Regions from separate parts of the Hafnia sp. CBA7124 genome, predicted to be linked through region 1. Evidence: predicted binding sites of a transcription regulator. Region 1 holds the regulator's gene; each other region holds the start of a gene.
The links. The regulator Fur, encoded in region 1, represses iron uptake genes when iron is present. The targets are predictions, from matches to a motif close to ATAATAATGAGAACNACTATCAA.
Positions count from the first base shown of each region.

Region 1 (8,226 bases):
CGCGGTAATCGGATCGCCTGCCAGTTTGTCAGCTTTAACCATCTCAGGAGAGAGCTTCGACAGCGCATCTTTCTGTGCATGCGTCGCCGGTGCCTGAATACGGTTATAGCTTGGCGCACCAAAACGTTCCGCCAGCTTATTGTAATGCTGCTGTGGGTTTTCGCCGGTTACTGCGGTGATCTCAGCGGCAAGCAGACACATAATGATGCCGTCTTTGTCCGTTGACCACGGTGTACCGTTAAAGCGCAGGAAGGAAGCCCCCGCGCTCTCTTCGCCACCAAAACCAAAGCTGCCGTCAAACAAACCATCAACAAACCATTTAAAGCCGACAGGAACTTCCACCAGCTTGCGGCCTAAATCATTCACAACGCGGTCAATCATCGCGCTGGATACCAGCGTTTTACCTACGGCAACATCAGCGCCCCACTGTGGGCGATGCTGGAACAGATAATTGATCGCTACCGCTAAGTAGTGATTCGGATTCATCAGACCTGAAGGTGTGACGATACCGTGACGATCGTAGTCTGGGTCGTTAGCGAAGGCTAAATCAAACTGATCGCGCAGCGCCAGCAAGCCTGCCATCGCGCTTTCCGATGAGCAATCCATACGGATCACGCCGTCGTGATCTAAATGCATGAAGCGGAATGACGGATCAACGTGATCGTTCACCAGGGTCAGATCAAGTTTGTAATGCTCACCAATACGCTGCCAATATTCGATGCCTGAACCACCTAATGGATCGACGCCTAAATGCAGTCCTGAGCGCTGAATGGCTGGCATATCAACGATATCAACCAAACCTTCAATGTATGGCTGCACCAGATCTTTGGCATGCACCAAACCGCTTTTCCAAGCCGCATCCAGAGTTTGACGCTTCACGCCCTGTAAGTTAAGGCTTAATAGTTCATTGGCTCGCTGCTCAATCACTTTGGTGAGGTCAGTATCTGCCGGTCCACCATTTGGCGGATTATATTTGATACCACCGTCTTCAGGCGGGTTGTGCGAAGGCGTGATAACGATACCGTCGGCCAATGCCGCATTCTTATTGCTGTTGTGGGTCAGAATAGCGTGAGAAACCGCAGGCGTTGGTGTGAAACCATTATCCTGCTGTACCACGACATCCACGCCGTTTGCCGTCAGAACTTCCAGCACGCTGATAAACGCAGGTTCAGATAAACCGTGTGTATCTTTACCCACGATACACGGACCTTCGATGCCATTCGCTTTACGCACTTCAACAATTGCCTGCGCAATAGCTAAAATGTGCGCTTCGTTAAAGCTATGACGCTGAGCGCTGCCACGGTGACCTGAAGTCCCGAATTTTACCGCATGCGACGTGTTACCCACTTCCGGCGTCAATACATAGTATTGAGAAACCAGTTGTGCCACGTTAATCAAATCGCTCTGCTGGGCAGGCTGCCCGGCACGGGGGTGATTTGCCATGGTCACTACTCCCTACGCTATTACGCTTATATGGTTGAGTGCCTAATCGCGTTGCCAGTGCTTGCGATTAGGCAGTTCTTGAATTAGATGGTTCCGCAAACTTTTTCAATCAGTTCGGCTGGGAACTGCATCGCCTGCATAATGTGTTCAATCATGCTGCGCTTGCGATCGGTGTTGGTGTTAGTGATCACCCAGTAAGGCGTGCCCGCAACATGTTTAGGCTTGGTATGCGTGCCGTTTTGCAGCAGCGTTTGCTGGTCACCGGCGAAATAGACGCGCGTGCGGCCATGCAAGGATTCCGTTGCCGCAGCGAACCCTTGGTTATCAATGGAGTAAAGGGTTGAAAGTACCAGCATGAAGCGGTTTACCGCTTTGTTCTGCTCTGCATATTCATCAGAAAGCAACAGTTCACGCATGGTACGAACGCGATCTACCGGACGGGCAGATACCGCAGCAGCCACTGGCGCAGCGATGACGGCAGGCGTCACAGCCGGAGCAGCAGTGGCTTTATGTTCAGAGACTTTCAGCAGGCGGCGCAATATGTCAGAAGCACTCTCACCGATACTTTGCGTGTGGCTTGCAATGTAGCGGTACAGCTCCTCGTCGACTTCAATAGTTTTCATCATTATCCAATACAGGTTTACGACTTAATCAGCAGGATTATAAAGTCAAACGCCTCATGCGGATAGCGTAAACCCGATGCTCTGATCAATTCAGTGAGTTTTTTCCCAAACTTATGGAAAGAATACCCTTAAATTTTGCTGGATAACACTCGATGGCTAACAATCATGCTTAGTCGTGGTAACCTATTTGTTACAACATAAGATTTGTCGCACTCCGTTGCCGCATGTTTAGCGCATGAAGCCCGCGAATAGACACCACGAATAGACCTAACGATATGAAACTCAACTACCGCGAACATATTCCAGCCCAGCAAGCCCAGTTTCCACCGGCATTATTGATCCACGGTTTATTCGGCAGTCTGGATAATCTTGGCGTATTGGGCCGAGACTTGCGCAGCGATCGCCGTGTGATTCAGGTTGATATGCGCAATCATGGCCACTCGCCGCGCTCAGAGCGCATGGATTATGCCGCGATGGCCGAAGATTTACTGGCGTTGATCGACGATCTTTCGTTACCGCAGTTGGATGTCATTGGGCACTCAATGGGCGGAAAAGCCGCGATGACGTTAGCTGCACTTGCCCCCGAGCGTATTCGCCGCCTTGCCTTGCTGGACATTGCGCCCGTTGACTATCAGGTTCGTCGTCACGATACGATTTTTGCAGCTATCAACGCAGTGACGGATGCACGGCTGACGCGTCGCCAAGAGGCCGCTGAAATCATGCGCAGCTACATCCAAGAAGAAGGTGTAATACAGTTTTTACTGAAATCTTTTCAGGAGGGCGAATGGCTATTTAACGTGCCCGTTCTGTGGGAGCAATACGAAAATATCGTGGGCTGGCAAGAAGTAACGCCTTACCAAGGCCCTGCGATGTTTATCAAAGGTGGCTTATCGCCCTACATCCAAGATATTCATCGCGCCGCCATTGCGCGCCAGTTTCCTCATGCTAAAGCTCACGTGGTAGCCGGTACGGGCCACTGGCTGCATGCAGAAAAGCCAGAGCTGGTGCTACGCACGCTGCACCGTTTTCTCGACAGCGATGAATAAGTCAAACAGCTTAATTTTGTCGCCTTCACGACCTAACTTAATCTTAACGACAGCCTCACTGTAGAAAAAATCACCATTCATCAGTGAGGTAAGTAAGATTAAGGATTGTCGCAGCTGGGGGCGCTGGGGTATTATGGCGCGCTATTATTCTGGCAGGCAGTTTTGCTGTTCAAGGATAGTGCCGGTAAAGGGTGAATGGCCCTAGTATGTTAATCATGATCTGATTCGTTACGCAGATTCAAAATTCTCCTTGTAGTACCGCTACCTGATATGGCCAAAGAACAAACGGACCGCACGACTCTGGATCTGTTCGCAGATGAACGTCGTCCGGGTCGCCCGAAAACTAACCCGTTATCTCGGGATGAACAGCTAAGAATTAACAAACGCAACCAACTGCGCCGCGATAAAGTGAAAGGACTGCGTCGCGTCGAGCTAAAGATTAACGAAGAAGCGGTTGAAATGCTGAATCGTTTGGCTCAGGAACAAAACATTAGCCGCAGTGAATTGATTGAACAAATTTTACTCAATCAGATTTTAAAATCTTAACGCCACCAGCACACAATGACGACAAATCGATACGGTTTAAAGTGCTATAGTGCGTAAAGTACGTACTGGTCTTTCTCAAGATTCTAGTTTAATTATTTGATATAAAAGGTATAAACGCGACATGGCAATCGTAGGCATTTTCTTTGGCAGCGACACGGGCAACACGGAAAACATCGCTAAGATGATCCAAAAGCAACTCGGAAAAGACGTTGCTGAAGTTCATGACATTGCCAAAAGCAGCAAAGAAGACATCGAAGCATTCGATATTCTTCTGCTTGGCATCCCAACGTGGTATTACGGTGAAGCTCAGTGTGACTGGGATGATTTCTTCCCTTCTCTGGAAGAGATCGACTTCAACGGTAAACTGGTTGCTCTGTTTGGCTGCGGCGACCAAGAAGACTATGCAGAGTACTTCTGCGACGCTATGGGCACCATCCGTGATTTGATCGAGCCACGCGGCGCGACTATCGTTGGTCACTGGCCAACGGCGGGTTACCATTTTGAAGCGTCTAAAGCGCTGGTTGATGACAAAACCTTCGTTGGTTTGGCTATTGACGAAGATCGCCAGCCTGAACTCACCGCAACGCGTGTTGATGCGTGGGTGAAACAAATTTCCGAAGAGATGAGCTTGGCTGAGCTGGCTGGCTAATCTGAAATTGTGCCCGCTGACTGCATAAGTCAGCGGGTATTTCAGCGATTGGCGAAAGCAACTTGCAACATCTATGTAACTCATTTTTCCCGCTCTAGCCCCCGCCACCAGCAGAGTTACATATTTGTCAGTGTGTTACGTTTTATTTCCACCTTGTAATTCCGTCCAAGTTGTTAACACACTGCGGTTTCCATTTACCGCCATCAGCCTTATAATGAATCTCAATTATATTTTCAGTTCGGTGACAATTAGGGCAACGTAGGCAGCAAATGCAGGCTATCCTAAACGTCTTCGAGCTAAGTAACGGGACAGAATCCGAATGACAGATAACAACACTGCTTTAAAGAAGGCTGGACTTAAAGTCACGCTTCCGCGTCTTAAGATTCTGGAAGTTCTGCAAGATCCAACTTGCCACCACGTCAGCGCAGAAGATCTGTATAAGAAGCTGATCGATATGGGTGAAGAAATCGGCTTAGCCACCGTTTACCGTGTACTGAACCAGTTCGACGACGCTGGAATTGTGACTCGTCACAATTTTGAAGGCGGAAAATCCGTATTTGAACTGACTCAACAGCATCACCATGATCATCTGATCTGCTTAGACTGCGGTAAAGTGATCGAATTTAGCGACGACTCCATCGAAAAGCGTCAGCACGAAATCGCTAAAAAATATGGTATCCAACTGACCAACCACAGCCTGTACCTGTATGGCCACTGCGCTGAAGGTGATTGCCGCGAAGACGAAAGTCTGCACGATGGCAGAGAGTAAGCGCTCGCGAGTGTAATGAGGCGACCTGAGGGTCGCTTTTTTATTGCCTGAAATCCACCATCTTCGTTTTCTCGTCGAAAAACAGACAAAAAAAAGCCCCTCAGGCAGGGGGCTAAGCAACTCACAACTAAATCACTCATATGGCTTCGGCAGGTACCATAGCAACAATAATGATGATGAAACGGTATTAAAAATCACTGCGTTAATACGTTATTGCGGCATTCCCTACCCCACCGGAGCAGAGAATACCTTGCGTACCTATCTCGATATCACGCCTGTACCGGTTCTACGCGGCTATAGCGCTTGCCGTCTGGGCTTACTGAACGAATTTGAACGTCGCCAGAAACGGTTGGTTGAGCTTTAGCATCATAACGCTGCCACTGCTTGCCACCGTCTACGGAGTATTCAATCCCCAACCCTGGCAGCGCAATGTTGGCTTCCAGTTTCCCGCCCACAACTTTTGCTCCAGGAACCGGCAGGCGATATTCCACACCAGCTTTATCCATTTTCGCCAGCTCACGCTGTCCCATCAGGTTGGCAAAGCGCTGCCAATCACTCAGCAGAGATTTTTTGTCGACCAAGTCGGTTTCTCCGCCTTTATATTCACGGCCCGCTTTGTAGTCCTGCTCCCAACCCGCGCGATGCCATCCGCGCTCCGCCACCGTCATAACGCGAGGATAAATTTTATACTCCATCATTTCGTCGGTGCGCGTGGTTTCACTCCACAGCTGCGCTGAGAGTCCATAAACGCCCGGCCATGGCTTATCGCTTTTCGCGGTAAAGAAATTGCCGTCACGGTCTACGGAAGTTTCCGCATTCTGTGGCATGTTGTCTGGCGCGAAACTGAAGATCTTACGCTCATCGTTAAAGCGAGTTCCCCAGTAGTAGCCATTTTCCTGTGGATTCACCTCATACGGGAAATCCATGTAGACGTAGTCTGGGTTAGAAACCGTCACTTCATAGCCTTTGTTCGCCCAGTCGTTTACGGTATCAAAACCGCCCCAATAGAGCGTATCCCAGAAGTTAACACCCACGCGCTTGGTGGCAAATGCCTTCGCGTCTTTGGCATCCTTCAGGCCATCCTGCCACGCCTGCATTTTTTCAATGCCGTGCTTATTGACGATCTGGCTGACTTCAATCGCAAAGTGGCTTGGGAGATGCTCCATATCTTCCACTTTGCCGCTCTTAATTAGGGTCTGGCAAACCTGAGACTGCGCCCATGGCTTATCCTCTTTGCTCTGATCGATAATGCCTTTGCCCGGCTCAATCTTGCCATTCTTATCCTGATAACCCGGCCCTAAGCGGATATTCTTAGCTTCATCACCGCCGAAGTGCCACGTGGTTAATGGCTGCCCCGCCTCTTTGTGCATCTGCGCCACTTCGCCGATCACTTTATCGACAAAGCGCTTAGAGGAATCTAAGCATGGGTTCAAATAGCTCTTACGATCATAGAACTGCACAGACGTGGTGTTTGACGTATCCGTAGGATCAACCAAACGGAATTCGTTAGCGCCCTTCTCGTCACCAGCGGCTTTCAGTTTGTCATAACGCGCTTCCATCGAAATCACCGCCGCACGAGCATGCGCAGGCATATCGATTTCAGGGATTACTTCGATCTGACGTGCCTGAGCATATTTCACGATATCGATATATTCAGCGCGAGACAGATGGCCAGAACCATTATTGTTAGCATCAGGTCCTGAGCCTAGCTGTGGTAGCAGGCACTCTTTCTCGCTCAGATCGTGGCAGCGTTTTGAGCCCACATCGATAAGCTCTGGCAGGCCAGGGATCTCAATACGCCAGCCTTCGTCATCGGTCAGATGGAAGTGGAATTTGTTCATCTTGTACGCCGCCATCTGGTCTAGCAGGCGGTGTACCGCTTCTTTGGAATGGAAGTTACGCCCGATGTCCAAGAAGATGCCACGGTATTGGAAACGCGGCGCGTCTTTCGCATCTAAGGTTGCAATCTTCATGCTGCCATCGCTTGGCACCAGAGAAAGGATGGACTGTAAGCCGTAGAAAACGCCAGCCTGATCGTAACCAATGACTTCAGCCCCCTTTGGCCCGATCTTCAGCTCGTAAGCCCCCGGAACCGCTAAGTCGCCTTTGAAGTTATTAACCGCAATCACCGTTTTGATTGGATAGCCTTTGGCATCGTTTTTCACACCTAACAGCGCGAAACGCTGCTGTGCGGCTTCTGCCGTGGCGCTGTTCAGAACGGTAAGATCCAGCGCAACGCCTTTACTGAGGTCAACGTCCTGCTGATGGATTTTCACTTCCATCGGCGTTGGCATAATTTGGCCACGCAGGCTCTGCGCTGGCAGCTCTTTCACATCGGCGTTTTTGTCGAAGCGAGTTTCAGGCACCATCAGAACATTTTTATCGTCTTTGGTGCGCTTCCACAGATCGCCCGCAAACGGCGTCACAAACTGACGTAGATCTTCCGTATCGGTGCTGGCAATCACCTTAGGTTTAGCATCCTGAGAAGTGACGTACCAACGCGGCATAATGTCACTTTCAAACAACTGCCAGTATTCACCAATCAGCGGAATTTCCACCGATTGACCGGCGGTAAACCCTTTAAATTTATCGGTGGGTTCAATTTTGTGCAGGTCACCGGTCACAAACGTAATTTTGAACTGATCGCTTTTCACGTCCAGAACCTGACGTGGGTTATGGAAATAGATCGCCCAGTCATTGCCTTTAATATCACTATCGCTGGTTAGCGTGATGACCGATTGGTTACACGATGCCCAGTCAGCGCCCAGCGCGGCACAATCGACGCCGTTCTCTGCCGCGCGGTTGTCGGTGACTTTCACGTTAACTTTTAACTGACTCAGTTGGTCAACGATTTGCTGATCTGCCTGGCTTGCTGCGGAAAAACCGAGCATGCCCAGTGCAGAAACGGCAACGGCCAACGTGTTCAATTTAAATTTGCTCATCCTAAAGCCCCATCCTTAATCAGTTATTGTTGCTGCGAATTTCCTGCCAAACTTTGTTACAGGCCTGCTGGTAATTATCTCCAGCACCGGTTTTAGCCGCCTGAATACAATTTTGGTAATCAAATACGCGTACGCTTTCCTTTTCGGCAAAGGCCTGATGCGTTTTACTTTGCTTCAGCACTTCCAACACCGACTGACAGGCTGAAAT
Region 1 is NZ_AP017469.1:1,215,570-1,223,795, reverse strand. It holds gene pgm (phosphoglucomutase (alpha-D-glucose-1,6-bisphosphate-dependent)) at 1-1,443, opposite strand, end outside; gene seqA (replication initiation negative regulator SeqA) at 1,527-2,066, opposite strand; gene ybfF (esterase) at 2,342-3,112, shown strand; gene ybfE (LexA regulated protein) at 3,383-3,658, shown strand; gene fldA (flavodoxin FldA) at 3,780-4,307, shown strand; gene fur (ferric iron uptake transcriptional regulator) at 4,627-5,076, shown strand; gene CPY98_RS05670 (beta-N-acetylhexosaminidase) at 5,346-8,018, opposite strand; gene chiQ (ChiQ/YbfN family lipoprotein) at 8,038-8,226, opposite strand, start outside.

Region 2 (8,226 bases), 1.7 Mb from region 1:
ACGTATCCTTTTCTACACCGGTGTAAACCATAAAATCGGTGAAGTTCATGACGGCGCTGCCACCATGGACTGGATGGAACAGGAACAAGAACGTGGTATCACCATCACTTCCGCTGCAACTACTGCGTTCTGGTCAGGTATGGCTAAGCAGTATGAACCGCATCGCGTAAACATCATTGACACCCCAGGGCACGTTGACTTCACCATCGAAGTTGAACGTTCCATGCGTGTTCTTGACGGTGCGGTAATGGTTTACTGCGCGGTTGGTGGTGTTCAGCCACAGTCTGAAACCGTATGGCGTCAGGCTAATAAATACAAAGTTCCACGCATTGCGTTCGTTAACAAAATGGACCGCATGGGTGCTAACTTCCTGAAAGTTGTAGGCCAGATTAAATCCCGTTTGGGCGCGAACGCTGTTCCGCTTCAATTGGCAATTGGCGCTGAAGAAGGTTTCACCGGTGTTGTTGACCTGGTGAAAATGAAAGCGATCAACTGGAACGATGCCGATCAGGGCGTGACCTTCGAATACGAAGAGATCCCAGCTGATATGGCTGAGCTGGCTGCTGAATGGCACCAGAATTTGGTTGAGTCTGCAGCAGAAGCTTCTGAAGAGCTGATGGATAAATACTTGGGCGGCGAAGAGCTGACCGAGGAAGAAATCAAAACTGCCCTGCGTTCACGCGTACTGCGTAACGAGATTATTCTTGTTACTTGTGGTTCTGCATTTAAGAACAAAGGTGTTCAGGCGATGCTGGATGCGGTAATTGATTACCTGCCATCACCGACTGACGTACCTGCAATCAACGGTATGCTGGACGACGGTAAAGATACTCCGGCTGAGCGTCATGCGAGCGATGAAGAGCCATTTGCTGCTCTGGCGTTCAAAATTGCTACCGACCCGTTTGTTGGTAACCTGACGTTCTTCCGCGTGTACTCTGGTGTTGTTAACTCCGGTGATACCGTATTTAACCCGGTAAAATCGGCGCGTGAGCGTTTTGGTCGTATCGTTCAGATGCACGCTAACAAGCGTGAAGAGATCAAAGAAGTTCGCGCAGGCGACATTGCTGCGGCAATCGGCCTGAAAGACGTGACTACTGGTGACACCATTTGTGATCCGGATAACGTGATCATTCTGGAGCGTATGGAATTCCCTGAACCGGTAATTTCCATCGCAGTAGAACCGAAAACCAAAGCTGACCAAGAAAAAATGGGTCTGGCTCTGGGTCGTCTGGCTAAAGAAGACCCATCATTCCGCGTATGGACTGATGAAGAATCTAACCAGACCATCATCGCAGGTATGGGTGAGCTGCACCTCGACATCATCGTTGACCGTATGAAGCGTGAATTCAACGTTGAAGCGAACGTCGGTAAACCTCAGGTTGCTTATCGTGAAGCTATCCGCACGAAAGTTACTGATATCGAAGGTAAACACGCCAAGCAGTCTGGTGGTCGTGGTCAGTATGGTCATGTTGTTATCGACATGTACCCACTGGAGCCGGGCTCAAATCCGAAAGGTTACGAGTTCATCAACGACATCAAAGGTGGTGTAATTCCTGGCGAATACATCCCTGCCGTTGATAAAGGTATCCAGGAGCAGCTGAAATCTGGTCCACTGGCGGGTTATCCGGTTGTTGACCTCGGCGTGCGTCTGCACTTCGGTTCTTACCATGACGTTGACTCCTCTGAGCTGGCGTTTAAACTGGCCGCTTCTCTTGCCTTCAAAGATGGCTTTAAGAAAGCGAAACCAGTTCTGCTTGAGCCTATCATGAAGGTTGAAGTTGAAACTCCAGAAGAGAACACTGGTGACGTTATCGGTGACCTTAGCCGTCGTCGTGGCCAGCTGAAAGGTCAGGAATCTAACGCTACTGGCGTTCAGATTCACGCTGAAGTGCCGTTGTCTGAAATGTTCGGATACGCAACTCAGCTGCGTTCTCTGACCAAAGGTCGTGCATCTTACTCCATGGAATTCCTGAAGTATGATGATGCGCCGAACAACGTTGCTCAGGCCGTTATTGAAGCTCGTGGCAAATAAGCTACTAGTTTAAAACATTGATCCCGTGCTCTCTCTATGAAGGGAGAGCACAAGAGTAAGGAATAAAGCCGTGTCTAAAGAAAAATTTGAACGTACAAAACCGCACGTTAACGTTGGTACAATCGGCCACGTTGACCACGGTAAAACTACCCTGACTGCTGCAATCACTACCGTTCTGGCTAAAACCTACGGTGGTTCTGCACGTGCATTCGACCAGATCGATAACGCGCCAGAAGAAAAAGCACGTGGTATCACCATCAACACTTCTCACGTTGAATATGACACCCCGTCACGCCACTACGCGCACGTTGACTGCCCAGGGCATGCTGACTACGTTAAAAACATGATCACCGGTGCTGCACAGATGGACGGCGCTATCCTGGTTGTTGCTGCGACTGACGGCCCTATGCCTCAGACTCGTGAGCACATCCTGCTGGGTCGTCAGGTTGGCGTTCCTTTCATCATCGTATTCCTGAACAAATGCGACATGGTTGATGATGAAGAGCTGCTGGAACTGGTAGAAATGGAAGTTCGTGAACTTCTGTCTCAGTACGACTTCCCAGGTGATGATACTCCAATCATCCGTGGTTCTGCTCTGAAAGCGCTGGAAGGCGAAGCTGAGTGGGAAGCTAAGATCGTAGAACTGGCTGAAACTCTGGATTCTTACATCCCAGAACCAGAACGTGCTATCGACAAGCCATTCCTGCTGCCAATCGAAGACGTATTCTCTATCTCTGGCCGTGGTACTGTTGTTACCGGTCGTGTAGAGCGCGGTATCGTTAAAGTTGGTGAAGAAGTTGAGATCGTTGGTATCAAAGATACCGTTAAATCAACTTGTACCGGCGTTGAAATGTTCCGTAAACTGCTGGACGAAGGTCGTGCAGGCGAGAACGTTGGTGTTCTGCTGCGTGGTATCAAGCGTGAAGACATCGAACGTGGTCAGGTTCTGGCTAAACCAGGTTCTATCAAGCCACATACCAAGTTCGAATCAGAAGTTTATATTCTGAGCAAAGATGAAGGCGGCCGTCATACTCCGTTCTTCAAAGGCTACCGTCCACAGTTCTACTTCCGTACAACTGACGTGACCGGTACCATCGAACTGCCAGAAGGCGTGGAAATGGTAATGCCAGGCGATAACATCAAAATGATCGTTACCCTGATCCACCCAATCGCAATGGACGATGGTCTGCGTTTCGCAATCCGCGAAGGCGGCCGTACCGTTGGTGCTGGTGTTGTTGCTAAGGTAATGAGCTAATATTTAGCTTCTGAACCAAATGCAGTAAAAGGGCGCTTAGGCGCCCTTTTTTATTACAAGAAAAACATGAACTGATTCAAATTAGTACGATTTATAAGCAGTAAAATAAGATGCTTTTATTGAAATGATAACGTTTATTATTTAGACTCTTATTATCAAATCAGTAAAGAGTAAAATATGTACGTTTGCTTATGTAATGGGATTTCGGACAAAACAATACGTCATGCAATCCGCAAATATCAGCCGAGCTCTCTCCATCATTTGCGTAAAATAGTTCCATTCGGATCTGAATGCGGCAAATGTATCCGTCAGGCTCGAGAGATTTTCGATGAGGAAACCACGGTACTTCAAAGTAACTTCATAAACGTGGCATAAAAGTAGGGTTATTTTTTGACTCTTCAGACTCTGGTTCTACACTAAAAGAACTGGAAGCGGAGGGTTTTGTTTATGAAAGGCGATAAAAAAGTTATTGGCCACCTCAATAAGCTACTTGGAAATGAGCTTGTAGCTATCAATCAGTATTTCCTTCATGCCCGTATGTTTAAGAATTGGGGGCTCACACGACTCAATGACATTGAGTACCACGAGTCGATCGATGAGATGAAACATGCTGACCGTTACATCGAAAGAATTCTTTTTTTAGAAGGACTGCCAAATCTTCAAGATTTAGGGAAACTTAATATCGGAGAAGACGTGGAAGAAATGTTGAGATCCGATCTTAAATTAGAACTCGATGGTGCAAAAAACTTACGTGAAGGTATCGCTTATGCAGATTCAGTCCATGACTATGTCAGCCGTGATCTTATGATTGAAGTCCTGTCTGATGAAGAAAAACATATCGACTGGCTGGAAACTGAGTTAGATCTTATCCAACGTCTGGGAATCCAAAATTACCTATTAGCTCAGGTTAAAGAAGAAGCTTAATTTCCATGATTGCAATATATCGAAAATAACCACCCAGCCGGCGATGGCCAAGCAAGGACCAAAAGGCAGAGGGTGGTTCTTTTTCAGTGAACAAAACCTCCGGACTCCCCACCAAACAATTCCACCAAAGGACGCACTGGCAGATATCAATGCCAAGTTTTCATACCCTGCCCATGCACCGAGTGCGGCCAACAGTTTAGCGTCACCTAATCCGATACCCATTTTTCCTGCTAAATGCTTAGTTATCCAGCCTAGAAACCAAATAAAGATATAACCCGCGACTGCGCCAGCAACGGCGTGTTCTATTGGAGTCGCATTAGTGTATGCATTAAAACAAAGGCCGAGCCAGAGTAGGGGGAGTGTCAATATATCCGGTAATAGGTAATGCTGAAAATCCAAAAGAGACAAGGTGATGAGAAACCAGCTGATTAGCCAAACAATGGGCACGATTGATAGACTAATATGAGGCCAGAAGGATATAGCCAGAAAAAACAGTCCATAGCCGATTTGCGCCTTTAAGCTGCCTCTGTAGATTGAAGAAAACGACGGCGTGCCCAAAGTGAGAAGAGCAGTTGGAGCTGGAGAAAGAATTTGCCTAGGTATCGCTTGTCTTGCAATGTAAGCGGCGCAACCACTGCAAACAGCAAATACGATACATAGCGCTACACGTTTTCCGCTATCAGAAATGACGCAAGAATAGATATCCGTGAGCAATTCCATCTGTATTTCCTCCATTCAATATGCACACCATCATATCTGAGCATATTGAGCTATAGAGGACATTTTATTGGAATCATTGTCACAGGGCTGTATGAATTTCATGCAATTCAAGGCTCGGACGGGTATTTTATACGTGCGTATTTGAAGGATATCAGATCGTGCAGGCAGGATAGAGTAAGAGCCTTTCCACTATTTTTGCGCATTTAGGTTGCTTCCTGAGCTGGTTTACGTATAATGCGCGGGCTTACCTAATCTTGGTAAGTCTGATTCTGAATCAGAGATAGTCCTAGACTATCGAACAATACTCCCGATATGGGGGTTATATGTTGAACGATTACACTCCCCCATCAATCGAAATGGGTGTGAGGAGTAATTTTTTACGTTTATAAAATAATTGGAGCTCTGGTCTCATGCAGAACCAAAGAATCCGTATCCGCCTGAAAGCGTTTGATCATCGTCTGATCGATCAATCAACTGCGGAAATCGTCGAGACTGCTAAGCGCACTGGTGCGCAAGTCCGTGGTCCGATCCCGCTGCCGACCCGCAAAGAGCGCTTTACCGTTCTGATTTCTCCGCACGTCAACAAAGACGCGCGCGATCAGTACGAGATTCGCACTCATAAGCGCCTGGTTGACATCGTTGAGCCAACCGAGAAAACCGTTGATGCTCTGATGCGTCTGGATCTGGCTGCTGGTGTAGACGTGCAGATCAGCCTGGGTTAATCAGGTCATTGAACGATTGAGAGGTTGAAACAATGATTGGTTTAGTCGGTAAAAAAGTGGGTATGACCCGCATCTTCACTGAAGATGGCGTATCTATCCCAGTAACCGTTATCGAAATCGAAGCAAACCGTGTTACTCAGGTGAAAAGCCTGGATAACGACGGCTACTGCGCTGTACAGGTAACTACGGGTGCTAAAAAAGCAAACCGTGTATCTAAGCCAGAAGCTGGTCACTTCGCTAAAGCTGGCGTAGAAGCTGGCCGCACCCTGCGCGAATTCCGTCTGAATGAAGGCGAAGAGTTCACCGTAGGTCAGAGCATTAGCGTTGAAATTTTTGCTGACGTTAAAAAAGTTGACGTTACCGGTACTTCTAAAGGTAAAGGTTTTGCTGGCACAGTTAAGCGCTGGAACTTCCGTACCCAAGATGCTACCCATGGTAACTCCTTGTCTCACCGCGTTCCGGGTTCTATCGGTCAGAACCAGACTCCGGGCAAAGTGTTCAAAGGCAAGAAAATGGCAGGCCAACTGGGTAACGAACGCGTAACCGTTCAGAGCCTGGATGTAGTACGTGTTGACGCTGAGCGCAACCTGCTGCTGGTTAAGGGTGCTGTTCCGGGTGCAACCGGTGGCGACCTGATCGTTAAACCAGCTGTAAAGGCGTGAGGAGATAGGAATGGAATTAGTATTGAAAGACGCGCAAAGCGCGCTGACTGTTTCCGAAACTACCTTCGGTCGTGATTTCAACGAAGCGCTGGTACACCAGGTTGTAGTTGCTTATGCAGCTGGTGCCCGTCAAGGTACTCGTGCTCAGAAGACCCGTGCTGAAGTAACTGGTTCAGGCAAAAAACCGTGGCGTCAGAAAGGTACTGGTCGCGCTCGTTCTGGTTCTGTTAAGAGCCCGATCTGGCGTTCCGGTGGCGTTTCATTCGCTGCGAAGCCTCAGGATCACAGTCAAAAAGTTAACAAAAAGATGTACCGCGGCGCGCTGAAAAGCATTCTGTCCGAACTGGTACGTCAAGATCGTCTGATCGTCGTCGAGAAGTTCTCTGTAGAAGCGCCTAAAACTAAGCTGCTGGCACAGAAACTGAAAGACATGGCGCTGGAAGACGTGCTGATTGTAACCGGCGAAGTCGACGAAAATCTGTTCCTGGCCGCTCGCAACCTGTACAAGGTTGATGTGCGTGACGTTACAGGTATCGACCCAGTTAGCTTGATCGCCTTCGACAAAGTGGTTATGACTGCTGACGCTGTGAAGCAAGTTGAGGAGATGCTGGCATGATCCGTGAAGAACGTCTGCTGAAAGTACTGCGCGCGCCGCACGTTTCTGAAAAAGCGTCTATGGTGATGGAAAAAACCAACACCATCGTTCTCAAAGTTGCTAAAGACGCAACTAAAGCAGAAATCAAAGCCGCAGTTAAGAAACTGTTCGAAGTTGAAGTTGATGCAGTTCACACCCTGGTAGTTAAAGGTAAAGTGAAGCGTCACGGTCAGCGTGTTGGTCGTCGTAGCGACTGGAAAAAAGCTTACGTCACCCTGAAAGAAGGCCAGAATCTGGACTTCATCGGCGGCGCAGAGTAAGTCGGAGGAGTAGCGAACAATGGCAATTGTTAAATGTAAACCGACATCTCCGGGTCGTCGCCACGTTGTTAAAGTGGTTAACCCTGAGCTGCACAAGGGCAAACCGTATGCCCCGTTGCTTGAAAAACTGAGCAAATCCGGTGGCCGTAACAACAATGGCCGCATCACCACTCGTCACATCGGTGGTGGTCACAAACAGCATTATCGTCTGGTTGACTTCAAACGCAACAAAGATGGTATCCCTGCTGTTGTTGAGCGTCTGGAATATGATCCGAACCGTTCTGCGAATATCGCACTGGTTCTGTACAAAGACGGCGAACGCCGTTATATCCTGGCGCCTAAAGGCCTGAAAGCGGGTGACCAGATTCAGTCTGGTGTTGATGCTGCTATCAAACCTGGCAACACCTTGCCGATGCGTAACATCCCGGTTGGTTCTACCGTTCATAACGTAGAAATGAAACCAGGCAAAGGTGGTCAGCTAGCTCGTTCTGCTGGCGCATACGTTCAGATCGTTGCTCGCGATGGTGCATATGTCACCCTGCGTCTGCGTTCTGGTGAAATGCGTAAAATCCCATCCGACTGCCGTGCTACCTTAGGCGAAGTTGGTAACGCTGAGCATATGCTGCGCGTTCTGGGTAAAGCAGGTGCAAGCCGCTGGCGTGGTGTTCGTCCTACCGTTCGCGGTACTGCGATGAACCCAGTCGACCATCCACACGGTGGTGGTGAAGGTCGTAACTTTGGTAAGCACCCTGTTTCCCCATGGGGCCTGCAGACCAAAGGTAAGAAGACCCGCAGCAACAAGCGTACTGATAAATTCATCGTACGTCGCCGTAGTAAAAAATAATTAGAGGATAAGCCATGCCACGTTCTCTCAAGAAAGGTCCTTTCATTGACCTGCACTTGCTGAAGAAGGTAGAGAAAGCGGTGGAAAGCGGAGACAAAAAGCCTATTAAGACTTGGTCCCGTCGTTCAACGGTCTTTCCAAACATGATCGGT
Region 2 is NZ_AP017469.1:4,146,646-4,154,871, reverse strand. It holds gene fusA (elongation factor G) at 1-2,032, shown strand, start outside; gene tuf (elongation factor Tu) at 2,103-3,287, shown strand; gene bfd (bacterioferritin-associated ferredoxin) at 3,465-3,662, shown strand; gene bfr (bacterioferritin) at 3,735-4,211, shown strand; gene CPY98_RS18850 (A24 family peptidase) at 4,185-4,931, opposite strand; gene rpsJ (30S ribosomal protein S10) at 5,342-5,653, shown strand; gene rplC (50S ribosomal protein L3) at 5,686-6,315, shown strand; gene rplD (50S ribosomal protein L4) at 6,326-6,931, shown strand; gene rplW (50S ribosomal protein L23) at 6,928-7,230, shown strand; gene rplB (50S ribosomal protein L2) at 7,250-8,074, shown strand; gene rpsS (30S ribosomal protein S19) at 8,089-8,226, shown strand, end outside.
Region 2: the regulator Fur is predicted to act here: its motif matches at 3,406-3,428, upstream of bfd (bacterioferritin-associated ferredoxin).

Region 3 (8,226 bases), 2.2 Mb from region 1:
AGCGTGCCCTGCCAGAAAATTTCAGCATGAAAATAAGTGATTTATTAGTGCCAGCCGCGATGACTTACTGCTGTTTTAATTCCGCTAAATCAAAGTTGATCGGCATTTTTACGCTATAAAGTCCGCCGTTTAATATTTCCGCCGGTGGTTTTGGCAGCGGTTGGGCACGCTCTAAAACTTCGACCGCCTCACGATCCAACGAAATGGTGCCGGATGAAGCATAGAGCTGATTACCCTGCACGAAACCTGCCGCATTTACGGTGAACGTCACCACGGCGAGGCCAGTACGGGCGCGTCGGCGGGCATCAAGAGGATACTTTTTGTATCGGTTTAGATGACCCTTAACCAAACTTTCCCACGAGACTTTTTCGCTATTACGCTTGGTGGCATCGCTGTTGAACGGTGCCGCAATGTTGGGTGATAGCGTATTTGCCTGAGGTGCTGCGTTGCTGGCTATGGCGGCATGGCTGGCATCGCTGGTTTGATCTTTAATCTTATTTATCGGGCGCGGCTTTTTCTTTTCCCCGTCAGCCGACTTTTTCTGTTTCGCCACCTCAATGACGGCTTCTTTGGCTACCACCACCTTTGGCTGCGCTTTATCCTTAACCTGTTGTTTTTCCTCTGCTGCCGCCGACTGCTGTTGAGCAATGCCAATCGGCAACGGCGTCGGGGAGGCCGGTGCTTGGATGGTTTCAGACCATTGCAGCATTACCGCCGGAGGCGGTTGATAGGGCGGAGTAGCATCCGATGGACGCCAAACTAATGCCGCTAAAAGTGTGCCATGAACCGCCAGCGCGAAGATAAACCAGCGGCCCCATTTAGGCTGTGCGTTATAGAGAATATCCATAGTGGGTTACTTACTGCTCAGTTTTCGGCTGAGGGACGTACCAAACGTAATCAGCTTGCGCCAAGGTAATATTCATGCCTGTCTCTGCCAGCATCAAAACGATAGGGCGCGATGAGGGGGCGAGATCTTGCATATGCAGCGGAACGCCCATGGTTTTCGCTGCGTGGTAGCCACCGGCAATCAGCATGGCTGGCGCTGGAGCTGCAAGAAGCTGCTGCGCCATAAACCGATCGCGCTGCTGTTGAATGGCGAGCATCGCTTTTAACTGCGCGGGTTCGATTTTCCCATCGTGCATCGTGACGATGGTTTCACGAATCGCGTTTTGTACCTGTGGCGCGGTGGAGATTTTTCCAGCGGGAAGCTGTGGGTTTTTATATAAAGACTGCACCTGTTCGCGGGAGAGATTCGCTACCAGTAGAGGGTAAGGGGCACGCAAGGTTTGCATCACGACGCCGTGATACATCTCCCAAGGCCAGCCTTGTTGCCAGTTTATCAAGGTCTGAATACGACCTTCGCGCACCATCGGATCGTCTTTTAACCATTTTTTGAGCTGATCGACGCGCGGCTGTTGATCGATGGTCAGCATTTCTAGCAGTACGCTGCCTTGTGGGCGCTGCTGCGGTAGATTTTTGATCAACCACATTTCAATTAGGTGATGCTGCGCGTTATCGTGTTTTTCTCCGACGATAAGCCGTGGCTGTGGCGCGATACGCGTGAGTAGCTCCTGGCTGGTTAGGGTTTCACCGTTGTGCAAATCGATGATGGTGCCCAAGGTGTTTACATCGTTCAACGCGGATGCGCGTGATGGTCGAGTCAATGTTGGTTGGCTGCATGCACTGAGTGCTAATGTGGCTAATATAATCAGAGACTTAAGGCTAAATAGTGTGCTCATGTCTTTGGCCTAAAGGCGGCCGCTTGGCCGCTATATTATAAAATGTTTAATAATGAGTCGGGATTAGCTCAACGCAGGTTAGGGCGCGACCGATTCCATACTGACTAATCCCACCTTGAGATAACCCGCCGTGCGTAGCGTATCCATCACCGTCATTAGCGTGGCGTAGTCCACCGCTTTGTCTGCTTGCAGAAAAATGGTGGTGTCCTTGTCTGCTTTGGTTTGCTCATTGAGCTGCTCGCTGAGCCGATCGCTGGTGGTTAGCGCATCACCGAGATAAAGCTGTTTATCTGCTTTAATGGTCAGATAGACCGGCTTATCTGGGCGTGGCTGCGGCTGGGCCGAGGATGCTGGTAAGTTCACGCGAATATCGACGGTAGCCAGCGGCGCGGCGACCATAAAAATAATCAGCAAGACCAGCATGACGTCGATAAAAGGCGTGACGTTGATGTCGTGAATCTCACGGCTTTCGGCGGATTCGCCAGCGGAATAATCATGAATGTGCAGTGCCATACCGCTATCCCACCTGCTTTTGGGGCGCGTTAAGGTCTAGATCGCGGCTCAGCAGCAACAGAATTTGCGCGGCTGCATCTCCCACCTGTGCGCGATGTTCGTTAATCATGCGGCTGAACAGGTTGTAAATCACCACGGCAGGGATCGCGGCAATCAGCCCCATGGCGGTAGCGAGTAATGCTTCGGCGATGCCCGGCGCAACGACGGCCAGATTGGTCGTTTGCGAATGTGCAATGCCGATAAAGCTATTCATGATGCCCCAAACGGTACCGAATAAGCCGATAAACGGTGCAACGGCACCAATGGTGGCGAGATAGCCGTTGCCTTTGGCAAGCTGGCGACCATAGGCCGCAACGCGACGATCGAGGCGGAAATTGGTTCGGTCTTTAATACCGTTGAGATCGGAGGCGTGTGTTGAAAGCTGTTTTTCATCCTGAGCATCGCGTAATAGGGCTGCGCTTATGCTGTTCTCGGCGAAGGACTGCGATAATTCACAGGCCGTGGATAAAGAATTAGATGGAAACAGTAAACGATATTCGCGCCGTAATTGTTGTTTAGCCCGCAGTAGCGCAATACTTTTGGCAAATAAGATGGTCCATGTGATAACGGATATAACGATTAATCCAATCATCACGCTTTTCACCACAATATCAGCCTGCTGATACATGCCGAAAATAGAAAGATCCAGCGATGAAATTCCACCGGTAGAAACGTTTTGAATGCTGCTTCCCTGCTCGCTAATAAGGGGGTCTGCGCCTGCGTATCCGGCTATACCAAAGCTGAGGAATAGCGCCACAGATTGTTTTAGCATCCTGCTGAACTTGCCGTTAAAAAGGGTGAACTGTGCCAAAAAGTTTTCCGCTAATGCCATGCGGAGCCTCCGTTTTATTTTTTTCATTGGATTGAACTGCATTTATTGCGGACAGGATGCTAGCAAAGATTTAGATCAAATGATACTCATTATCATTCTCATTTAGTTAGGTGGGTAATTATTTTTAGAATTAAGAATAAATTTAGGTTAATTAATGCTTTTGGATCATAAGTCTATTTTTCTAAGTCATATAAATTGTGTGGATATTGTCTTTTTGTGGCTTTCTCTTTGGGTGAAAATAAATTTTCAATTTAACATATTGTGCTTAATACTTTTTTTCCTGAGGCTAGACGATAAATCGGCTGATTTTATGTGTGCCACTACACCACTGTTTATGGCTATTTAGATAATATCCATGCTGATGTTGTTGGATTTATCTATCTGAATACGTGAGAATGCTTAACGTGAGCTGCCCAATCAGCGCTATCTTTTTGGGACAAATTTTTCTCTCTCTTTTATTCACTGCGAGGCAGTATGGATGGCAGTAGCAGAACGAAAGCCAACGCTTGTGGCATCTTGGCCATCTTGCTTTGGAGCACCATCGTTGGCCTGATTCGTAACGTTAGCGAAGGCGTTGGGCCAGTAGCAGGTGCCGCGTTGATCTATACGGCGGGTTCTATATTTCTTTTCATTCTGTTGGGTTCTCCCAAACTGCGCGCCTTTAAACCGGTTTATTTGTTAGCTGGGGGCGCTTTGTTTGCCAGCTATGAAGTCTGCCTCTCTTTGGCGCTGGGTTATGCCACCACGCGAGCTCAGTCGATTGAAGTTTCCGTGATTAACTATTTGTGGCCGAGTTTTACCGTGCTGCTCTCTTTTTTGTGTAGCGGTGGCCGGCTAAAAATCAGTTTACTACTGGGTGTGTTGCTGTCTTTATTAGGCGTAACAGTGGTGATAAGCGGCGGTTCATTAGCCTCACTTTCTGGGATGGCTGAGAATATCGTTGCTCATCCGGTTAGTTATGTATTGGCCTTTGTTGGCGCGATCCTGTGGGCGGTGTATTGCGTTGTGACGAATAAATATGCCAATGGACAAAATGCAGCGGCGCTGTTCTTCGCGCTCACCGCCGTCTGTTTGTGGATTAAATGGTTATTAGGCGGAGCTGAGAGTTTTACTATCTCTTTGCACAGCGCGTTTTATATCGCTATGGCCGGTGCGGCGATGGGCTTTGGTTATGCCGCGTGGAATATCGGTATGATTCGAGGGGATATTAATCTGTTAGCGACGCTCTCTTATTTCACGCCTATCCTTTCCGCGTTATTTGCCTCGCTAATTTTATCTTCTTTGTTGCCGCCCACGTTCTGGCTAGGCGTTTGCGCCGTCACAGCGGGCGCTATTATTTGTTGGCTGTCGACCAAGCCGAAGCGGGGGAATAAAACGGCTAAATAACCGGCCAAAAAAGGCCAAGCAAACGTGATGTTGCTTGGCCCAATATGTGATTAGCCTAGGGTGAGTTTATACTGCAACGGCTTCGAGCATCACCGGATGAAAATGGCGCTTGAAGTAAATCAGTCCGTGTCCTGCTTCACTCAGCGTAATCTGTTTGATCTGCACCAAATACACCAGATGTGTACCGATAGTTTGTACCTGTTCAATTTCACCTTCGAGACTGGCTAGGGTTCCGCGCAGCATCGGTTGGCCGAGAATGCCTTTAGTCCAGATATCCCAGCTAAAGCGTTCTTCCATGCTGGTTCCCGTCATACCCGCAAAATGTCGCGCCATCAGTTCTTGCTCATGGCTAAGCACGTTGACGCAGAGTTTGCCGTTCTCCTGAAAAACAGGGTTCATCGCGCTGTTACTGTTGATGCATACCATCAGCGACGGCGGTGTATCCGTTACCGAGCAGACGGCGGTGGCGGTGATCCCACAGCGACCCGCAGGGCCATCGGTGGTTACGATGTTGACCGCAGCCGATAGGCTGGACATGGCATCGCGAAAACGTAGACGGTGTTCATTTTCTAAAGACATACTGGCCTCCCGCTACTGATTATTTCAGCAGCTTGTCTAACATATTAATATCGTTGTTATTGTGCAGGTGTGGAACGGTCCAACCGTGCTGGTCATATTCCGACAGACAGCGATCAACCATAGCCATCATGCGATCCATATTGCCGGAGGTTTGTGCCTGACGCAGACATTGCAGACGGATTTCATCTTGGCTGCCTGAGTAGTTGATTTCATAAAGCTCATGACGACCGCCGAACTCACTGCCGATGGCGTCCCACATCAGTTTTAAAATCTTGATGCGTTCAACGTGATCCATGCCGTTTGAGCCGCGGACATAGCGGGCGAGGTATTTATCTATCTCTGGATTATTCAGATCGCGCGCGCTGGACGGCAGGTAAATCAGGCCGCTGGTGACGTTGCGCTCGATAATGTTTTTGATTTTGGCATAGGCCATTGGGGCCATGACGCGGTAGGTTTGTAGCGCGGCGTGATCGGGTAAATAAGCACCGTTCACCCACGGCGTGGCTTCCGAACACATCGAATCGCTCAGCGCCCAAAACATGTTGCGCCACGCGACAACTTCGCCGAGATCGGCCTGTACGCCACGGAACTCAGAAGTTCCGGTACATTCCAGACTCTTTTTTAACAGCGCGGTGATGAAGTCGAGTTTAACCGCCAAGCGCACACAGGCTTGAAGGGGATACATGCGCGCAAAGCCACCTTCCATTGTCCAACGGCGACAGCGGTCGAAGTCACGATAGATCAGCACGTTCTCCCACGGGATCAGGACCTTATCCATCACCAGGATCGCATCGTTTTCATCAAAGCGGCTGGAGAGCGGATAGTCGTAAGGAGAGCCAGTTGCACCTGCCACCATTTCGTAAGAGGCGCGCGAAATGAGTTTGACGCCGTCGGCGTCCATCGGCGCGACAAACATCAGCGCGAAATCCGGGTTTTCACCCATGACCTGAGCAGAACCAAAACCGATCATGTTGTAGTGAGTGAGCGCTGAGTTGGTTGCCACCACTTTGGCACCGCTGACGATAATGCCGGCATCCGTTTCTTTTTCGAGTTTGATGTAGACGTCTTTCACTTCGTCAGCGGGCTTATGGCGATCGATCGGTGGGTTGACGATGGCGTGGTTGAAATAGAGTCCGGTTTCCTGAATACGCTGATACCAGTGACGGGCATTGGCTTCAAACTGCCCATAAAATGCGGGATTTGCGCCTAATGCGCTGCCAAATGCGGCCTTGTAATCAGGAGTACGCCCCATCCAGCCGTAGCTTAATCGTGACCATTCGGCGATAGCATCGCGCTGCTGGCGTAAATCATCGCTGCTTTTCGCAAAGCGGAAGAATTTATGGGTATAGCCGCCGCTGCCGGTATCGGTTCCCCAGCACAGTTTGTCCTGCATCTCAGGCTTGTGCAGCGCGTCATAAAGTTGTGCTACCGATGCTGCCGCGTTGCGAAATGCGGGGTGTGTGGTGACATCTTTGACTCGCTCGCCGTAGATGTAGATCTCACGGCCATCTTGCAGGCTTTTTAGGTACTCTTCACCGGTTAACGGGCGTTTGGCGTCGGCACGGAAATCTTCAGGTTTCATGTTTACCTCACAGTAGGGTCAGAATCCAAGAACGACCTTCTGAAAGGCGTTCACTGGCTATTTGTTAATTTATTGTTTTGTTTTTGTTTCTTAATTGAAGCGTTTAAACCGAGTTTCGGGAAGATACTTTTGAGGTAATCACTGGTACTTTTCAGGTGGGAGTGGCGGTTTGTTGGAAGAATGTGATCCAGCACAAATTTTGTACTGGATCAGTGTGAAACGGCGATCTGTTCAGCACGGTAGGCGCTGGGTGAACAGCCCACTAACCGATTAAAAAAACGGGCAAAATAAGCGGGATCTTTAAATCCAAGCTGATAAGCAATTTCACTCACGGCACTGTCGCTAAATAGCAGCAGGCGTTTGGCCTCGCGTAGCTGGCGGTCGAAAATCAACCGTTTGGGAGGACGGTTGGCGAAGCGTCGGCAGATGTCTGTCAGCCGCGACTCCGTAATCCCGAGCTTATTAGCATATTCCGGCACAGACCAATGCAGACGGAAATTTTCGTCGATAAGCTGGTTAAGACGCTGGAAAACGCGCATTTCTCCGCGCATTCCGCTGGAGGATTGTTCATCGAGTGGAACATTTCTTAGCAGTAGGGTGAAAACCGCCTGCGCTAAAAGTACCAGCGTATGTTCTCGTCCTCCTAACTCGCTGGTGGACTCGCGGGCAATCAGTGCCCAATAGTGGTCTAACGCCGCTAATTCGTGAGGCTTATCGGCCAGTGATAGGCAAATACCTGGCAGATCGAAAGCATCACGTTTGCCGGGATAAAGCACCTCCAGCAGCGGCCAAATCAGCTCTTGGCGAACGGTGAGCACATGGCCGTCGCTGTCTGGTTCGGTGAAAAATGCGTGTGGCACCGAGGGCGGCGTGAGAACAAACAGCGGTGCCTGCACCGAATAGCGGTGGTCGTCGAGCTGTAGCTCAATTTGGCCGGTATTCAGAAAGTGCATTTGGAAAAAACTATCATGGCGGTGTGGCTTCATATCCCGCCCAAAAAATGCCGCCATGCGGGCGAATGACTGGTAATGCACATCATCAGAGCCTTGCGTTTCGTCGTAGTCTTTGCTGATGTCGATATTGGTTATTTGGCTCATGGCTATTCCTTGATTGCGGTGACGCTGACCTCTAGAACCCCACCCCAGCCCTCCCCTACACAGGGGGGGGCATTACGGAGACTTATTTAATAACGTCTCTCAGTCAGCCTCGCCCCCTTGTTCAGAAAGGATAAGGAGGAGGTTAGGCGGTGTTTTTGCATATTACGGCGTTGCCCGTGGCCGTGAGCCTTTCATCGGGATCAACCAGATAATGATCGCGCCCACGATCAGCAGCCCAGCGACAAAGTAGAGTCCCGAGTTGAAGTTTCCGGTTTGATCTTTAAGCCAGCCAATCAGTAGCGGGCTCACCGCTGATCCAATGTTGCCGGTGGCATTGATTACCGCGATCCCAACCGCCCTGGCTCGCAGGCTGATCGACTGATCGGGCGTTGTCCAGAAGATCGCCATTGCGCTAAATGAGCCCGTAGAGGCCATGATGATCCCCAATAGCTGGATCAT
Region 3 is NZ_AP017469.1:3,403,080-3,411,305, reverse strand. It holds gene CPY98_RS15670 (energy transducer TonB) at 65-847, opposite strand; gene CPY98_RS15665 (ChaN family lipoprotein) at 858-1,739, opposite strand; gene exbD (TonB system transport protein ExbD) at 1,818-2,252, opposite strand; gene exbB (tonB-system energizer ExbB) at 2,257-3,123, opposite strand; gene yddG (aromatic amino acid DMT transporter YddG) at 3,598-4,509, shown strand; gene CPY98_RS15645 (4-hydroxyphenylacetate 3-monooxygenase reductase subunit) at 4,576-5,088, opposite strand; gene hpaB (4-hydroxyphenylacetate 3-monooxygenase, oxygenase component) at 5,108-6,670, opposite strand; gene hpaA (4-hydroxyphenylacetate catabolism regulatory protein HpaA) at 6,880-7,767, opposite strand; gene hpaX (4-hydroxyphenylacetate permease) at 7,930-8,226, opposite strand, start outside.
Region 3: the regulator Fur is predicted to act here: its motif matches at 3,203-3,225, upstream of exbB (tonB-system energizer ExbB).

Region 4 (8,226 bases), 1.5 Mb from region 1:
AGCAATTGAAGAGAAACCATCTTCCGTTTTGCTCAGCAGTTTACCCATGCCCATATGCTGACGGATGCCTAAAACGTAATAGGCAACGAAGGCAGCGATAAACATCGCCGTAATCGGGTTACCAATGAATTCAAAGAAGTTATACAGCGCTGAACCCTTGGTCATATTGAGTTCGGCCGCCGTCTTGATCAGCATCAGCACAATCGGCAGCAACACGGTAAATAACGTGGCACCCAACGATGGTAGATCTTCTTCTCGACGCACTTCCAGCTCAGAAAACGCGGCGGGGACTTGTTTAAACGGAAGGCGATGACCGACAAACTTCAAAAATAGCGGGCCACCGATCAGCGAAGCCACAAGACCCACCAACAGGCCGTATACAATGACGGTTCCAATATCAGCGCCTAACGCATTGGTCACATACAAGGCCGCCGGATGCGGAGGGACAACGCAATGCACGGCCATTAATGCGGTACACAGCGGGATCGCCAGCTTCAGCAAAGAAGTATTGGTCTTTTTAGCAATTGAGAATGCCAGAGGGATCAGCAACACCACACCCACTTCCACAAACAGCGTAATACCGCATACCAAGCCAACTAAAACCATAATGACGTCTGGTGATAACCAACGGCATTTTTGCAACGTAATGCCGATACGCTCAGCGGCACCAGAAACCTCCATCATTTTGCCCAGAATAGTTCCCAGACCAATCACGGCGGCTAAAAAGCCTAAGGTTCCACCAATCCCACCTTCAATGGCATTCACCATTTCCAACGGGTTCATTCCCATTAACACGCCGACATAAAAACTGGCCAGCAGTAGTGCTAAAAATGGGTGAATCTTAAATTTAACGATGGTTAATATAATTATTATGATGCTTGTTAATAGCGTTCCAACGACCCAAATTTGCGAGCTCATTTCCAACCTCACCCTGTAATAAATCACCTGTCTATTGGATAAGAAGTGAACATCGCTGACAAACGATCAAATTCAGCCTTCACATGAGCCAGATTGAATCAAACGGGTGATATTGGTCAAAATAGAAAGGAATTATCGCGATTGAGTCACATTAACTCATCTGTGAGCACGCTAAAACGCTCCGCTAGCGTATGCTGATGCTCTGTCCAAACGAGGTCGCTATGTTCGAGCATTCAAAATACATCGCACGTAACAAACTGCTTAATGGCTATCAGCTATCAAAACTCTATACCTTTGAGGTTGCGGCCAGACATGAGTCTTTTGCGCTCGCGGCGGAAGAGTTATCGATAAGCCCTAGCGCCGTTAGCCATCGCATCAATCAGCTTGAAGAAGAGTTGGGATTTAAGCTATTCCAACGATTTCATCGCCGTATTGCGCTCACGCCTGAAGGAGAGCGGGTATTTTGGGCGCTAAAATCTTCTCTCAGCTATCTCAATCAAGAAATTCTTGAGATAAAAAGCCAGGAGCTGTCGGGAACGCTGACGGTTTATTCTCGCCCCTCGATCGCGCAATGTTGGCTGGTGCCTAAACTGGCTGATTTTGCTAAACAATATCCGGCGATCAGCTTAAACATTTTAACCGGCAACGAGATGGTTAACTTCAACGGCGCGGGAATCGATCTGGCGATTTATTTTGATGATAAACCGCCTGAAACCCTGTCATGCCAGCACCTGATGAATGAGTCAATGATACCGGTGTGTAGCCCTGAATATGCCAAACAGCACGATCTCGTCGGCAAGCCATTTAATCTGCGCCAAAGCACGTTGCTGCACGATCGTCAGGCCTGGAGCTATGACTCCAACGAAAGTGAATGGCATTCATGGGCGCGGAATTTTAACGTTGATATCGCTGAAGATCAGCGAAGTATGGGGTTTGATCGTTCCGATCTGGCGGTGATCGCTGCAATGAACCATGTGGGTATTGCGATGGGGCGTAAAAATCTGGTGAACAAGCGGCTTGAGAGCCAAGAGTTAATTGCGCCCTTCCCAGAGTTTGAAATGCAGTGCGAGCAACGCTACTACATTTCAACTCTTTCGGAGCGCCAGTGGCCAAAGATCAACGTTTTTGTTCAATGGCTTAAAACGATGGCGGGCAATACTGAAGGTTAAATACTAAAAGCGTTAAATACTAGGGGTTAAACCCCGAGTAACCTTCGATTCATATCTTCAATTTTGCCGTTGAGAACCCGCATTTGCAGCGTTTTACTCCAGCTAGCTGAGATCCCAGCCGCACGCATCAGGCGGCGATACTCTTCTTCGTCAAACGGCATATGGAAGCAGATAGAAATTGCTTCTGCCACGCTGATGTCGCTGTTGCGCGAAACGAGTTCCAGCGGCTGATCTTCGCTGACCATACCTTCACCAACGATGCGATACAGCCAGCCGCAGCGGCCAGTTTGTTGCATCTGCACGGAAAACTCATCGATGTCCATGTGATAGTTGAGTTTATAGCACGGCGAACGCGGCTGAGTGACCTGAATCAGCGCCTCTCCCCAACGGTAGATATCACCGATAAAAACACTCTCTTCGGTCATCCCTTCAGTGGAAATATTTTCGCCTAAGGCCGGAGCGCAAAATTGCTCAGCTTGCTGGGGATACTGCCGTTGCCAAAACTGATAATGCTCACGCGGATACTGACACAGCGCCCGATCGGGGCCGCCATGGACTTTTTTCTCTGCCTGTTCATCACCTTCCAACCCAAGGCGATTGAGCATCACACCACCGGAAACCTGACGTTTGCCAATTGCACTCGGCTTGCTGCCTTCATAAGGAATGATGGTACCGGTGTAAATCGTTGGATAGTGCATGAAAAGCTCCCGAAAGCGGATTCATCAAGAAAATGACAATACCCTTACTATACCGTTCCCATCGGGTTTAAAAACAAAAAAAGCGTGGGTTTCCCCACGCTCCGATCACAGCTGTCTCACTATGGACAATGAGTACAGACGATTACTTTTTCGCTTCAGTAAAACGTTTTGCTGCTTCGTCCCAGTTCACCACGCTCCAGAACGCTTTGATGTAGTCTGGACGACGGTTCTGATATTTCAGGTAATAAGCATGTTCCCACACATCCAGACCCGCGATTGGGTAGCCGGAAGCACCAGAAACCGCTTCGCCCATCAGCGGGCTATCTTGGTTTGCAGTTGAAACCACGGCCAGTTTGCCGTCTGCTTTCAACACCAGCCACGCCCAGCCGGAGCCAAAGCGCGTTGCCGCTGCTTTTTCAAATTCTTCTTTAAATTTATCGACGCTGCCGAAATCGCGTTCGATAGCCGCTTTTAGGTCGCCTTTCAGCTCAGTACCAAGTTTCAAACCTTTCCAGAAGAAGCAGTGGTTTGCATGACCGCCTGCGTTGTTACGCAGCGCAGTACGTTTTTCAGCAGGGACTTTATCAAGCTGAGCAATCAGCTCTTCTGCGGTTAATTTAGCTAATTCTGGCAGAGACTCCAGCGCGGCGTTCGCGTTGTTGACGTAGGCCTGATGGTGCTTGCTGTGATGGATTTCCATCGTTTGCTTATCGAAGTGAGGCTCTAATGCGTCGTAGGCATAAGGTAGGGATGGCAGGGTATAGCTCATATTCATCTTCTCCAGATTTCAAAGGAGCAAAACATCCGCTCCGGTTAAGCAGTCTGGTCATTATAGTTAATTAAATGATATTGAAAATGATTATCAATCGCTTGTAAGCGGTAAGGGTATTATTAAAATCGGCGGGAAAATCACGTACATTCAGCCCTAGCAAGGCTCTCAGCCCGATGTTCGCGTTCAATTTTAACACCATCGTTAATATCAATAGTTGCGATTGCCAGTGCCAATGGCCCCACGATGTAGTGGTAACGAGTTAAAAGTGAGCAAAAAACTGTGACTTCATTTGCAACTCTTAACTGCTATCTTAAACATTGTGCATTTGCACAATGTTTACCGGTATCCGTCTCGGTATGCTCGGAATATTCTACTTAACATACACGGAGCGCAGCATGGCGACCTACCATCTCGATACCCGACTTGCTCAGGATATCGTGGACCGAACCATGAAAATCATCGATAGCAACGTTAACGTCATGGACGCACGGGGCAGAATAATAGGCAGTGGCGCTCAAGAACGCATTGGTGAATTGCACGAAGGTGCATTGCTGGCTATCTCGCAGGAAAGAATTGTCGATATTGATGAAAATATGACCCGCCACCTGCACGGCGTTCGCCCCGGCGTGAATCTTCCTCTGCATTTTGACGGTGAAATTGTTGGCGTCATAGGGCTCACCGGCGATCCTTCTGAGCTAAGGCGATATGGTGAGCTGGTGTGCATGACCGCAGAAATGATGCTGGAGCAAGCGCATCTGATGCACATGCTGGCACAAGATACTCGCCTGCGCGAAGAGTTAGTGCTTAATCTTATTCGCGCCGAAAAACTTTCTCCTGCGCTTCAGGAATGGGCTCAGCGCCTAGGGATAGATCTCAATCAGCCACGCGTTGTTGTGGTGGTAGAAGTGGATAGCGGCCAGCTTGGCGTGGATAGTGCCATCGTCGATCTTCAGCAGTTGCAGACGTTACTCACCACCGCCGAACACGATAATCTTGCGGCAATCGTCTCGCTCAATCAGATGGTGGTTCTCAGACCTGCTTTTAGCTCGCTCGGGCGCTGGGAGCCAGAAAGTCAGCGTAACCAAATTAATCTTTTGCTCAAAAAATTAGCCAAAAATAGCCAGTTGAAAATCAGAATCGCATTGGGCAACTACTTCCCAGATGAAAGCGGCATTGCGCGCTCATACCGCACGGCCTACACCACCATGATGGTAGGCAAACAGCGCACGCCAGAACAGCGCAGTTATTTTTATCAAGACCTGATCCTGCCCGTTTTACTCGATAGCCTGCGTGGCGGATGGCAAGCCAAAGAGCTGGTTCGCCCCCTATCACGGCTACGAGCCATCGATAGCAACGGCGTACTAAGAAAAACACTGACCGTATGGTTTATGAATAACGTCCAACCAAGCGCAACCGCCAAGGCACTCTTTATTCATCGCAACACCTTGGAATATCGCTTACACCGCATCTCTGAGCTTACGGGGCTCGATCTCAATAACTTTGACGATCGCTTGCTGATTTATATCTCATTACAGCTAGATAGCGGCTTCCTTTACCCTGCCGGCGATGCGGATTCAATTAGCCACCTTCCTCAAGCAGGCCAATAAAAAAAGAGCAATACGATCAACGTATTGCTCTTTCATGGGCTTATGGCTGTATATTTACGCGCGTGCAATCTTTAGCAGTCTGCCAATATTTTCGCAGGTTCTTTCAACATTGGAGCAGCCATTCTTGAGCAGCGCATCAATGTTCTCAGCGCCTGGCACGATACCAAAAATGGCATCAATACCTTCGCTATAAAGCTCACTCACGCCTTCACCGATATAGCCAGCCAGAGCAATAACCGGTACTCCCTGTGCTTTAGCCGCCTGAGCAACACCATAAGGCGTTTTGCCAAACTTGGTTTGGAAGTCGATGCCCCCTTCACCGGTAAAGCAGTAATCGGCACCCACCAGCTTTTCATTTAAACCTGAGTATTGGGTCACGATATCAATGCCTCGCGCCATTTTGCAGTGGGTGAATGCCATCAAGCCTGCACCCAAGCCCCCCGCAGCACCCGCTCCTGGGACGTCTTTCACTTGACGTCCCAACTGTGCATCGATCACGTCTGCATAGTGAGCCAAAGCACTGTCCAAAATCACCACGGTTTCTGGTGTAGCACCCTTTTGCGGGCCAAACGTTTTTGATGCGCCCGTGTCGCCACACAGTGGATTGGTCACGTCGCTGGCAACCAAAAACTCGACGTCTGCCAGCCGTGGATCTATGCCATCCAGATCGATTTTGCACAGCGAGCCCAACGCGCCACCACCCGCTGGCAGTGGTGAACCATTTTTATCTAAGAAGCGAACCCCAAGCGCAGCAGCCATACCCGCCCCGCCGTCATTGGTGGCGCTGCCGCCGATGCCCAGAATGATCTTGTTAATCCCTTTATCGAGACAGGCCTTAATCAGTTCACCGGTTCCGTAGGTTGTTGCCGTGAGCGGATTTTTGGTTTCTTTGGTGGTGAATTGAATGCCGCTCGCCGACGCCATTTCGATAACCGCCGTTTGCTGGCTCCAAATAATCCCGAACTGCGCCTCAACCGGCGTACCTAACGGCCCAGTAACCTCTTGGTGATAAATTTCGCCATCGGTGGCATCGATCAACGATTGAACCGTTCCCTCACCGCCGTCGGCCATCGGAACATGGATGAACTCAGCGTCGGGGAATGCGACTTTGAGCCCGGCTTCCATTGCCTTGCACACTTCTTTAGCGGTCATGCTTTCTTTAAACGAATCTGGAGCCAAAACAAACTTCATTCTTTTCATGGTTATTCCCTTAGATGAATCCATACATAATTGTTGCCACAATCGTCATTGTTCCGCCCACCATCGCTTCATAAGGGATTAATGCCATACGCTGTCTAATCGACATATGCATGCTGTCAGCGGTAACGTGGAAATAGTTGCCTTGTGGTAAAGAGTCAATGACGGTAGCACCCGTATGAACCATCACCGCAGAGGCCAATGGAGATAGCCCTACCTGCGAAATGGCGGTCCCGAAGGTACCTGTTGCTAAAATGACGCCGGTTGACGTTGAAGCCGTGGCGGCAGCCATGAGGATCCCTGATATTGGCGCTAAGAAAGTGCCTGAAATGCCCGAAATATCGATTAATTTAACAACTTCCATTGAAAGGTTTGACGCACCAATTAGCCCGGCAATCGCACCCGCACCAATCAGAATTAATACCGTCGCCGTCATTTTTTCAACGCCAGAGGTTGTATAGGATATTATTTTATTTTTTTGTCCCATCGCTATCATGCCAACAATACCGGCAAACGGCAGGACATATAATGCATCAAGCTTAAAGTGAGATAGCGCGTCAATATTAAGAATAGAACCAATCGGGTTCACCATCAATAATACAATTGCAATCACCGGCGTAATAATGGCTTTATTCAACGGTGGTCTTGTTTGGTCGTCACCCTCTGTTTTAGACGAAATTAAATTAGCTTCTTTATCTGTGACCATCACCCCACGATGTTTAATCATGGAAGCAACAATAACGGTCATCGCGAGCCCAAAAAGTGCAGGAATAAAGCCGCCAATCATTACATCGCTCAGGCTAATATGAAAACCATTTGCTGCGGCTATCGTGTTTGGGTTTGGCGAGATAATGTTCCCTGCCTTACCGCCACCGGAGAGCGCCAGCAACAGTGCCAGCTTTGAGATCCCCATCTTATTGCCGACTTCCAACGCAATAGGTGCCACAATAAGCACCGCAACAGGGATAAATACGCCAACGGCGGTGATCACCATCGTTGCTAGGGCAAGCGCAAGAATCGCTTTTTTCTCACCCATTTTTTTAACGATAGCCTGCGCAATCGTACCCGCAGCACCCGACTGCATCATCACACCCGCTAATACACCTGCGGCTAAGACGCGAATAACCGTCCCCATCACGCTTTGGGTACCGGTAATAATAATGCTTATAGTTTTACTTAAATCAGCGCCACCAATTAAACAGCCAACAATCGCGCCAAAAAATAATGAATATACCGGATTGAATTTTTTTAGAATAAGAAATATTGCGACAAACAGCCCTATTAGGGCGCCATACCAACTCAGTAGGTCTTCCATTGTTATTCCCCAAGATGTTCTATCGTTTATATACGTATTTTATAAGAGTAATATTCACCAATATATTGGTGCTTTAATAGTAAGGGATTAATCAAACCGAAGGTATGTGCTATTGCCTAGAAGATAGAGAGTAAAAGTTTTATTTTTTGGATAAGTGCACAACGCAAAGTGACGGCGATCGTACTTTTGGCTCTTCGAGGCAAAGTAGACAATCCTCATGGCTTCTAAACACTCCGATGCCTGAAGTCAAAAGACAGCAACATAGCGATAGCTAGAATACAAGGCTATAGTTACATAAATAGAATTTATTAATCAGTGTAATCCTGCAAAAAGTAACGATAGCTAAAATCATCAAGTTGGCTTACGTCCTTGTCTCGGCGTTGATAGTGTTGCAGTTCTCGCAATCGCCCTCTTTTCCTTTCTGGTAAGTTTAGCCCGTAGTGCTCAATGGTGACCTGTGCACGTCTCTGATGATTAGAATCAACTGCCGCGGAGGGCTCAATAGCGCCAGTGCGGTAATCGAGCATGAAGTAGCCATCAAATTGATAAG
Region 4 is NZ_AP017469.1:4,291,900-4,300,125, forward strand. It holds gene dsdX (D-serine transporter DsdX) at 1-918, opposite strand, end outside; gene dsdC (DNA-binding transcriptional regulator DsdC) at 1,140-2,087, shown strand; gene yiiM (6-hydroxyaminopurine reductase) at 2,114-2,785, opposite strand; gene sodA (superoxide dismutase [Mn]) at 2,928-3,554, opposite strand; gene CPY98_RS19525 (CdaR family transcriptional regulator) at 3,953-5,164, shown strand; gene CPY98_RS19530 (glycerate kinase) at 5,219-6,355, opposite strand; gene CPY98_RS19535 (GntP family permease) at 6,375-7,676, opposite strand; gene CPY98_RS19540 (hypothetical protein) at 7,985-8,226, opposite strand, start outside.
Region 4: the regulator Fur is predicted to act here: its motif matches at 3,629-3,651, upstream of sodA (superoxide dismutase [Mn]).